Regions from separate parts of the Xenorhabdus littoralis genome, predicted to be linked through region 1. Evidence: predicted binding sites of a transcription regulator. Region 1 holds the regulator's gene; each other region holds the start of a gene.
The links. Region 1 encodes CRP, which controls carbon source genes, mostly activating them, when cyclic AMP is high. Its sites were predicted from a motif close to ATGTGANNNNNNTCACAT; they were not measured.
Positions count from the first base shown of each region.

Region 1 (3,287 bases):
CTATGCGCCGTCGAGCTTTATTCCGGTCAGGGGTAAAGGTAGTCGGGTATGGGATCAATTAGGTAAAGAATATATTGATTTCGCTGGTGGTATTGCGGTCTTGGCGCTGGGACACTGCCATCCCGCCCTGGTGGATACCCTGAAACAGCAAGGTGAAAAATTGTGGCATGTCAGCAATATTTTTACCAATGAATCCGCCTTAACCTTAGCGCAAAAATTGATTGATGCGACGTTTGCACAGAAGGTTTTTTTCGCTAACTCTGGTGCGGAAGCCAATGAAGCGGCATTTAAATTAGCTCGTCGTTATGCAATTACCAGCCATCATCCCGATAAAACCAAAATTATTGCTTTCCATCAGGCGTTTCATGGGCGCACATTTTTTACTGTTTCGGTAGGAGGACAACCGAAATATGCTGAAAGATTCGGGCCTAAACCTGCTGATATTGTCCACGTTCCTTTTAATGATTTAGATGCTGTCAGGGCTGTGATCGATGATCGCACCTGTGCTGTTGTTTTGGAGCCGATTCAAGGAGAGGGTGGTGTTACTCCCGCAACGACAGAATTTCTTCATGGTGTGCGTGAGTTGTGCCATGAACATCAGGCTCTGCTGATTTTTGATGAAGTGCAGAGTGGAATGGGGCGGACAGGCAAGTTATATGCTTATCAACATGATGGGATCAATCCTGATATTCTGACGACGGCAAAAGCGTTGGGTGGGGGATTCCCAATCAGTGCGATGCTGACGACCGATGATATTGCGGCTGCAATGGAAGTAGGAGCTCATGGGACAACTTATGGCGGAAATCCGCTGGCTTGTGCCATTGGCTGTACTGCATTGGATATCATTAACACGCCGGAAGTGTTGACGGGAGTGGGAAAACGTCACGATCTCTTTATCCACGCCTTGGAAAAAATAAACCAAAAATATGGCATCTTCCATGAAATCCGGGGAAAAGGGCTGCTTATCGGAGCGGTACTGAAATCTGAATATCAGGGTAAAGCCGGAAAAATATTGCAACAAGCGACAGAGCAAGGCGTGATGTTATTGAGTGCCGGAGACAGTATTTTGCGCTTTACGCCATCATTAATTATTCCTGAGGATGAGATAACAGAAGGCATGGCGCGGTTGGATGCAGCAATAGCACACGCGTTAGCGCTTTATTGTTCGAAAGAAGGTGGTTGAAAAGAAACTGCCTGAATCCTGAATAAAAAAAGCCAGTGCAGAAAATAGATTGCACTGGCCGAGTTTCAGGTTTTTTCAGGAACTAACGGGTTCCATAAACAACGATGGTTTTACCATGTGCAGAGATCAAGTTTTGATCTTCCAGCATTTTCAGGATACGGCCAACTGTTTCACGGGAACAACCCACAATCTGCCCAATTTCCTGACGTGTGATTTTGATCTGCATACCATCAGGATGCGTCATCGCATCAGGCTGTTTTGCCAGATTAAGTAATGTTTGGGCAATACGGCCTGTGACATCCAGAAAGGCTAAGTTACCTACTTTTTCGGAAGTTGTTTGTAAGCGGCTTGCCATCTGAGCAGATAAACGCATTAGAATGTCTGGATTGACCTGAATTAACTGGCGAAATTTCTTGTAAGAAATTTCAGCCACTTCACAGGCACTTTTAGCCCGCACCCAAGCAGTACGTTCTTGCCCTTCTTCAAACAATCCAAGTTCACCAATGAAATCCCCTTGATTTAAATAAGAGAGAATCATTTCCTTGCCTTCTTCATCTTTTATTAAAACGGCAACTGAGCCTTTAACAATGTAGTAAAGCGTCTCTGCTTTCTCGCCTTGATGAATAAGCGTGCTCTTGGATGGATATTTGTGAATATGGCAGTGTGACAAAAACCATTCAAGAGTAGGGTCTGTTTGTGGCTTGCCGAGAACCATTCGCTTTATCCTCTGTTGTTATTTCTGCCTTTATGATAAGAGAAACAGACAGTTTCTCTTTAGGCTAGCTTTATAAAGTCAATAGATTAACATATTAACTTGCTGAAAAACTGATAAGCGGAAATTTTATATGAATGAAAATATGTACATGTCGGTGTATTTATCTTAATCCATATTTCTTGTCAGCCCGCTTGTAACCTAGTTTGTAACACAGGAAAACATTTCTGTCTTCTCCTGTATCGCTTCAGCCTATTAAACTGGTTGCCAGATTACCAGAAATCAGTCTAAAGAGTCGGTTTTATTGTTTCTGTATTATTGTTTTTTGTTACCCGTTTTATTAAAAATAAAATTAGATTTAATTTATGAGATTTTTTTGCCTTCCAATAATTGTTGAACGAGAGGTGCCATAATTAATTCCATGGCAAGTCTCATTTTTCCTCCCGGAACAACGATGGTATTTATGCTGGAAATAAATGATCCCTGAAGCATTGCCAGTAAATAAGGAAAATCAATTTGGGTTAGGCCACGAAAGCGAATTACGATAAAACTTTCGTCCAGCGAGGGAATGGCTTTGGCTGAAAAAGGATTAGAAGTATCAACGGTGGGAACGCGCTGGAAATTGATATGAGTACGTGAAAACTGCGGTGTGATATAGCGGATATAGTCATCCATTGAACGGACAACGGAATCCATGACCGCTTCTCTGGAGTGTCCGCGCTCGCTGGTATCACGGATTAGCTTTTGTATCCATTCAAGGTTGACTATCGGAACAACGCCAACCAGCAAATCCACATAACCGGCGACATTGTGTTGCTGGGTGACAACACCGCCATGCAATCCTTCATAAAACAGAATATCAGTGCCTGACGGCAAAGGTTCCCACGGTGTGAAAGTACCCGGTACTTGGTTATAGGGTACGGCCTCATCGTAGGTATGAAGATATTTCCGGCAGCGGCCGCTACCTGTTTCTCCATACTCATAAAACGTTTTTTCCAGCATGCTGAAATCGTTGGCTTCTGGCCCGAAATAACTGATATGTCTGCCCTGTTCTTTCGTTTTCCGAATCTCGGCATCCATTTCAGGACGAGTATAACGATGGAAACTATCCCCTTCGATTATTGCGGCAGTGGCGTCTAGCTGTTGAAATATTTTGCGAAAAGCTACACTGGTTGTTGTTGTTCCAGCTCCACTGGAGCCAGTGATTGCAATGACCGGGTGTTTGGCAGACATGAACAGACTCCTTAATCAATAAAAATTGGGATCATCTTTTTTCAATCAGTCGCTGAGGATGCATAAAATAAGTCAGACCTTATGGACGGAACATCTCTTTAGGTACGATATTGACCGTTTCGTGTAATTCAGACCATACCAGCAGAACCTCCCCCCGTT
Region 1 is NZ_VCDP01000040.1:29,157-32,443, forward strand. Features, by position in the region: gene FE394_RS11695 (aspartate aminotransferase family protein) at 1-1,183, shown strand, start outside; gene crp (cAMP-activated global transcriptional regulator CRP) at 1,266-1,898, opposite strand; gene FE394_RS11705 (phosphoribulokinase) at 2,259-3,128, opposite strand; gene FE394_RS11710 (YheU family protein) at 3,208-3,287, opposite strand, start outside.

Region 2 (3,287 bases), on a different contig from region 1:
ATTGATTCAACTTGCTCTGCTGTCAGCATGGCTGGAAAATCGTCATTATCAATAAAAGGCAACAGAGCTTCTTGCAATTTAGGCGTGATTTCTGACCAAATAGCGTGAAAACGAGCTTGCATAGAATGATCTCCAAATTAATTGAAGGTCATTCTAGGACGTATGCTCAGGTTTGTAATGTGATAACAGACATAGAATTAATGAAATTTGTGTAATAAAGAGGTTCTTTTAGCAACTTATATCAAATTTTCGCGGTTGTGGTTTATTTTTTTACTTTTTCGTTACTCATTGATAACTATTTTTTTGGGTGTTATATGTACAACACTCATCAGCGTATAAAGATCAGCCAAACAGATGGAGCAATACCGGAAATAGAAAAGGTGCAACCAGAGAGGTAATTATGCCGCAAGTCATTAAAGCCAGTGAACTGTACGCCCCTTCAACATGATCCATCTCAGCACAACGGGCTGTCCCCACCGCATGGGATGCCGTGCCCATCGCCAATCCGCGTGAAGCCTGAGTTTTTATTCGCAGAATATTAAACAAATTGTGCCCAAAGACTCCACCCAAAATACCCACGGCAATGACACAAGCGGCACTGATAGCAGGGATACCACCAATGGAATTGGCGACTGCCATCGCAATCGGGGTGGTTACAGATTTAGGCAGAATGGACGCCGCGATCTCGGGGGTTGCACCTGCCCACAATGCGATGGCAGTGCCGGTGACCATTGCAACAATACTGCCGATAAAACAAATGGTAATAATCGATTTCCATTGGGCACGGATTTGGTGAAGCTGTTCGTAGAGAGGGAAAGCTAAGGCGACCACGGCAGGTTGCAGTAAATCATTCAATATCCGGCTACCGGCAAAATAGTGTTTGTAGGGAGTATGTGTCATGAGTAGCAAGGGAATGATCACGGTCATTGATATTAATAACGGATTAAATATAGGTAATTTGAGCCGCACTGACAGTTTTTTGGCAAAGTAAAATACGAGCAGGGTTAATGGTAGTGACCACCAGATATGACTTAACATTTTTCTTTCTCTTCCGGTTGTTGCAATGGCGAAGTATTTGTTGGCGTGGAGGCGGGTTCCTGTTGAGTGCCAATAATAATGCGCTCGCGGTGAACATAGTGGGAACTGTACGCGACAACAATCATGACAATTACTGTACTGGTGATACAGGAAAGGACTATCGGGAGCATTTGCTGGCTGAGTTGCGGGTAATAATCCATGACGCCGACTCCGATAGGTAAAAAGAGCAATGTCATATTTTTCATCAGTAGGCTACAGCTCGGTTTTACCCAATGTGAGGGGATAATTTGGAACGCCAGTAAACAAAACAGAAGAAGTAAACCAATAATACTGCCGGGGAGAGAGAAAGGAAGTAGTGCTGAAATGATATTCCCCGCAATCAGGCACAAATAGAGCAACGCGAATGCGCGTAGGTACTGCCAGCCTATCATCAGCACATTTTGGAAAGACATAATCGATAATTCCTCAATATAGAGAGGGAATTATCATACGACTAACGCTGTAAATGTGCCACACATCACATAAAAAAGCGGGCTTATTTTAGAGCCCGCTTAGCTATTATTTTGATGATAAAGGGATATTTTATAATAAATAATATCCTTTCAAAATATGTATTGGTTATTTAACCTGCATTCCTGGTTGCGCACCGCTGTCCGGGCTTAGCAGGAAGATTTCTTTCCCACCAGGGCCTGCCGCCATCACCATGCCTTCTGAAATGCCAAAGCGCATTTTACGCGGAGCAAGGTTGGCAACCATCACTGTCAGACGATTTTCCAGTGCTTTTGGATCAGGATAGGCTGCACGAATACCGGAAAATACCTGACGAGTCTCACCACCGAGATCAAGGATCAATTTTAATAACTTGTCTGAACCTTCGACGAAATCTGCCTGTTTGATCAATGCGATTCGCAGGTCAACCTTGGCAAAATCATCAAATGCGATGGTGTCCTGAATCGGGTCATCTGCCAACGGGCCTGTTACGGTTTTTTGTGGCTGGATGTTCTCTTTTGAGTCAGCGACCATGGCTTCCACTTTAGCCATTTCAATGCGGCTGAACAGTGCCTTGAATGGTGCAACGTCATGGCTCAGCAGAGGCTGCTGGATACCATCCCAAGTCAGTTCAGTATTCAGGAAGGCTTCTGCTCGTGTGCTTAAGCCCGGAAGAACAGGTTTCAGGTAAGTCATCAACACACGGAACAAGTTAATGCCCATCGAGCAGATAGCTTGCAGGTCAGCATCACGGCCTTCTTGCTTCGCTACAACCCACGGAGCTTGTTCATCAACATAACGGTTGGCCAGATCAGCCAGCGCCATGATTTCACGAACAGCCTTGCTGAATTCGCGGTTGGTAAAGTCTTCGTCAATACCCTGTGCCGCATCAACAAACTTTTGGTACAGCTCAGGATCAGCGAGTTGATCTGCCAATTTGCCACCAAAGCGCTTATTGATGAAGCCTGCATTACGGGAAGCAAGGTTAACCACTTTGTTAACGATGTCACTGTTTACGCGTTGAACAAAATCTTCCAGATTCAGATCAATATCATCAATGCGGGAAGAGAGCTTCGCGGCGTAATAATAGCGCAGGCAGTCTGCATCAAGGTGTTTCAGATAGGTTTCAGCCTTGATGAAGGTTCCACGGGATTTGGACATCTTGGTGCCGTTAACGGTGATATAACCATGAACGAACAGATTGGTCGGCTTGCGATAGTTGCTGCCTTCCAGCATTGCTGGCCAGAACAGGCTATGGAAATAAACGATATCTTTACCGATGAAGTGGTAGAGATCCGTTTTGGAATCTTTAGCCCAGAACTCATCGAAATTCAGGTCATCACGCTTATCACACAGATTCTGGAATGAACCCATGTAACCGATTGGCGCATCCAGCCAAACGTAGAAATATTTACCCGGCTGATCAGGGATCTCAAAGCCGAAATAAGGCGCGTCACGGGTGATATCCCACTGTTGCAGACCCGAGTCGAACCATTCCTGCATTTTGTTCGCCACTTGCTCTTGCAGCGTACCGGAGCGAGTCCATTTTTGCAGCATGTCGCTGAATGCCGGTAGATCGAAGAAGAAATGTTCTGTACTGCGCATTTCTGGTGTCGCGCCAGAAACAACGGAACGAGGGTTGATCAATTCTGTTGGAGAATAGGTTGTTCCGCAGACTTCACAGTTATCGCCATACTGATCTTCCGCCTTACATTTCGGACAGGCACCTTTGACGAAACGGTCCGGCAGGAACATTGACT
Region 2 is NZ_VCDP01000002.1:153,322-156,608, forward strand. Features, by position in the region: gene cdd (cytidine deaminase) at 1-122, opposite strand, end outside; gene FE394_RS00710 (CidB/LrgB family autolysis modulator) at 343-1,038, opposite strand; gene FE394_RS00715 (CidA/LrgA family protein) at 1,032-1,490, opposite strand; gene metG (methionine--tRNA ligase) at 1,657-3,287, opposite strand, start outside.
Region 2: FE394_RS00715 (CidA/LrgA family protein) is a predicted target of CRP. The motif match lies at 1,544-1,561, and genes of this name have one in related genera.

Region 3 (3,287 bases), on a different contig from region 1:
GGTCAACATGGGAGGTTATGCTACGGGTCACGCATTAGCCAAATCCGGCGTTATCAGCGGTTACGACATGACGTTCGAAGCAGCTTTGACTAAATTGCACTACTTACTGAGCCAATCTTATACACCTGAAGAAATCCGCAGCCTGATGCAACAAAATCTGCGTGGAGAGTTGAGCTATTCCAATGAATAATAAAAGATAAATCGAGAAATATGATGAAAACAGCATTATTACTTATCGATCTGCAAAATGACTTCTGTACCGGAGGTCCATTGGCGGTCAAAGAAAGTGATGTGGTCATTGAGGTCGCAAATCAAGTCGTTGATCTGTTTCAGCAACACAATCTCCCAATCATAGCCAGTCAGGACTGGCACCCTGCTACCCACATGAGCTTTGCAGAAAACTCCGGGCAGAAAATAGGTGAATTAGGCGAACTCAATGGCATACCTCAGGTATGGTGGCCCATCCATTGTGTTCAGGGCCAATCTGGTGCAGCGCTCCATCCTGCATTAAATCAATCAGCTATCCAAGAGATTTTCCAGAAAGGCGAGAATAGCCAGATAGATAGCTACAGTGCATTCTTCGACAATGACCATAAAAGCGAAACCAGATTGCATGGATGGCTGACAGACCAACATATACGGCGTTTGTTTGTATTGGGCATTGCCACAGATTATTGCGTCAGATTTACGGTGCTTGATGCCTTGGCATTAGGCTATGAAATCTATGTTGTGGTTGATGGTTGCCGTGGCGTAAATATTCAGGAAAATGACAGCCAGCATGCACTTGAAGAGATGGCCGCCCATGGTGCCAAATTAATTTCACAGAGCGAAATCATAAAGTTCTTATGAACATCAAAACCTAATGCGATAACCCAAAACATAACCTCGGCCTATTCTCTGCACGGACGAGGTTTTATCTCAATTCAATTCACTCTTCTGGTTGGGGCTTTAATTTAGCAACCATCTCAGACTGGAATATTGCCTTTAACTCTTGCTTACTTTTTACGGTAATTTGGCCATCTGTACCAATCGTCATGTGTTCGGGATCGTGATTATGCTTGGCTTGCCAGAGCATCACCGCCTGCAAACTATATTCTTTTTGTTCTGGCGTTAACGGCACGCCATCCTGCCATTTTCCTAGTTCAACTGCCTGTACTAATCTTTGATAGATTTCAGGCGTCATGGCAGAGAGTAAATGATCTAACTTCATCGATATTTCCTTAACGGCTGTATGTACTATTCGCACAACGATAAGCCGACACGATTACAAATTGATACTTTTATTAATGCTTTTATCATTCAGCATTAAGCTGAATCGTTTCTATTGTTTGCGCTGTTTCTGCTTTCTTTGTTAAAACTAAACGTCCGATCGGATCAAAAAATCGTCGATAATGATATTAACCGGCTGTTTCTTCACCCGTTTCATCATCAACAAAACGCAATGATGCTGAATTAATACAAAAACGCTCTTCTGTCGGCTTGGGGCCATCGGGAAAAACATGCCCCAAATGTGCCTGACAATGACTGCAACGCACTTCTATCCGGTGCATGTTATGCGAATAATCATCAATATAAGTGATGGATTTATCATTAATCGGCTGATAAAAACTCGGCCATCCACAACCGGAATCAAATTTGGTATCAGAAATAAACAGTGGCTGCCGGCAACACAAACAATGGTAAATGCCACTCTTCTTGTTGTGTAGTAGTTTCCCTGAAAATGGCGGTTCAGTGCCGGCTTCCTGGGTAACATGGCGCTGAATTGGGCTAAGTTTTTCCATAGAAAGGGAAATGTGTTGACTTTTAATCATAATGACCACCTTTTAAGGCCAATATTTTCAATACAAAATCATCGAAAACAACAAAAAATTAACATCAAAATGACGAAACGCATTCTACCCCATTAAACATAGCAATTTACTTTACTAATTGTGATAAATCTCACATATCTAACCAATGGTAACTTTCAATATCTCCTGATACCCCGATAATAGTGCCCGTAAAGCTTGTCCCGGCTGTACAGCAAGCGTTCAGATAGTGCTGCTTAAATTGATATTTTTCAATTGTTGACACGATTCCGCTTGACGGCTGGCAAGATTTTGGTAACTTTAGAAACAACTTTTAATTCACTAAAAAATAGCTGGTGGAATACTATGACTATCAAAGTAGGTATTAACGGTTTTGGTCGTATCGGCCGTATTGTTTTCCGTGCTGCACAAGAGCGTTCAGATATTGAAATCGTTGCAATCAATGATCTGTTGGATGCTGAGTACATGGCTTACATGCTGAAATACGATTCAACCCACGGCCGCTTCAACGGTACTGTTGAAGTTAAAGACGGTCAGTTGGTTGTTAACGGCAAAACCATCCGTGTTACATCAGAAAGAGATCCAGCTAACCTGAAATGGAACGAAGTTGGTGCTGATGTCGTTGCTGAAGCAACCGGTATCTTCCTGACCGACGAGACTGCACGTAAACACATCGCTGCTGGCGCGAAAAAAGTTGTTCTGACTGGCCCATCCAAAGACGACACCCCAATGTTCGTTATGGGCGTCAACCACAACGCCTATGCAGGTCAGGAGATCGTTTCTAACGCATCTTGCACCACTAACTGTCTGGCTCCACTGGCTAAAGTTATCAATGACAAATTCGGCATTGTTGAAGGTCTGATGACAACTGTTCACGCAACTACTGCAACCCAGAAAACGGTTGACGGTCCTTCTGCGAAAGACTGGCGTGGTGGTCGTGGTGCAGCGCAGAACATCATCCCATCTTCAACTGGCGCAGCAAAAGCAGTAGGTAAAGTTATTCCAGAACTGAACGGCAAACTGACTGGTATGTCTTTCCGTGTTCCTACTCCTAACGTTTCTGTGGTTGACCTGACTGTACGTCTGGAGAAACCAGCAACTTACGCACAAATCTGTGACGCAATCAAAGCAGCAGCAGAAGGCGACCTGAAAGGTATTCTGGGTTACACTGAAGATGACGTTGTTTCTACTGACTTCAACGGCGAAAAACTGACTTCTGTATTCGATGCAAAAGCCGGTATCGCGCTGAACGACAACTTTGTGAAACTGGTTTCTTGGTATGACAACGAAACGGGTTACTCTAACAAAGTTCTGGATCTGATCGCTCATATCTCTAAATAATTGAGCTTTCATACCCATTCAAAAGCCATCTGTTTACAGATGGCTTTTTTGCGCTATTCTTGAGGCTTGGTTTCACTGCCAATTCAGATTTACATAAGGTTATGACAGATGCTTGATAAAATTTTCTCATTACCGGTT
Region 3 is NZ_VCDP01000010.1:53,258-56,544, reverse strand. Features, by position in the region: gene ansA (asparaginase) at 1-190, shown strand, start outside; gene pncA (bifunctional nicotinamidase/pyrazinamidase) at 211-849, shown strand; gene FE394_RS03685 (YeaC family protein) at 929-1,210, opposite strand; gene msrB (peptide-methionine (R)-S-oxide reductase MsrB) at 1,398-1,811, opposite strand; gene gapA (glyceraldehyde-3-phosphate dehydrogenase) at 2,154-3,149, shown strand; gene FE394_RS03670 (D-hexose-6-phosphate mutarotase) at 3,258-3,287, shown strand, end outside.
Region 3: msrB (peptide-methionine (R)-S-oxide reductase MsrB) is a predicted target of CRP. The motif match lies at 1,930-1,947, and genes of this name have one in related genera.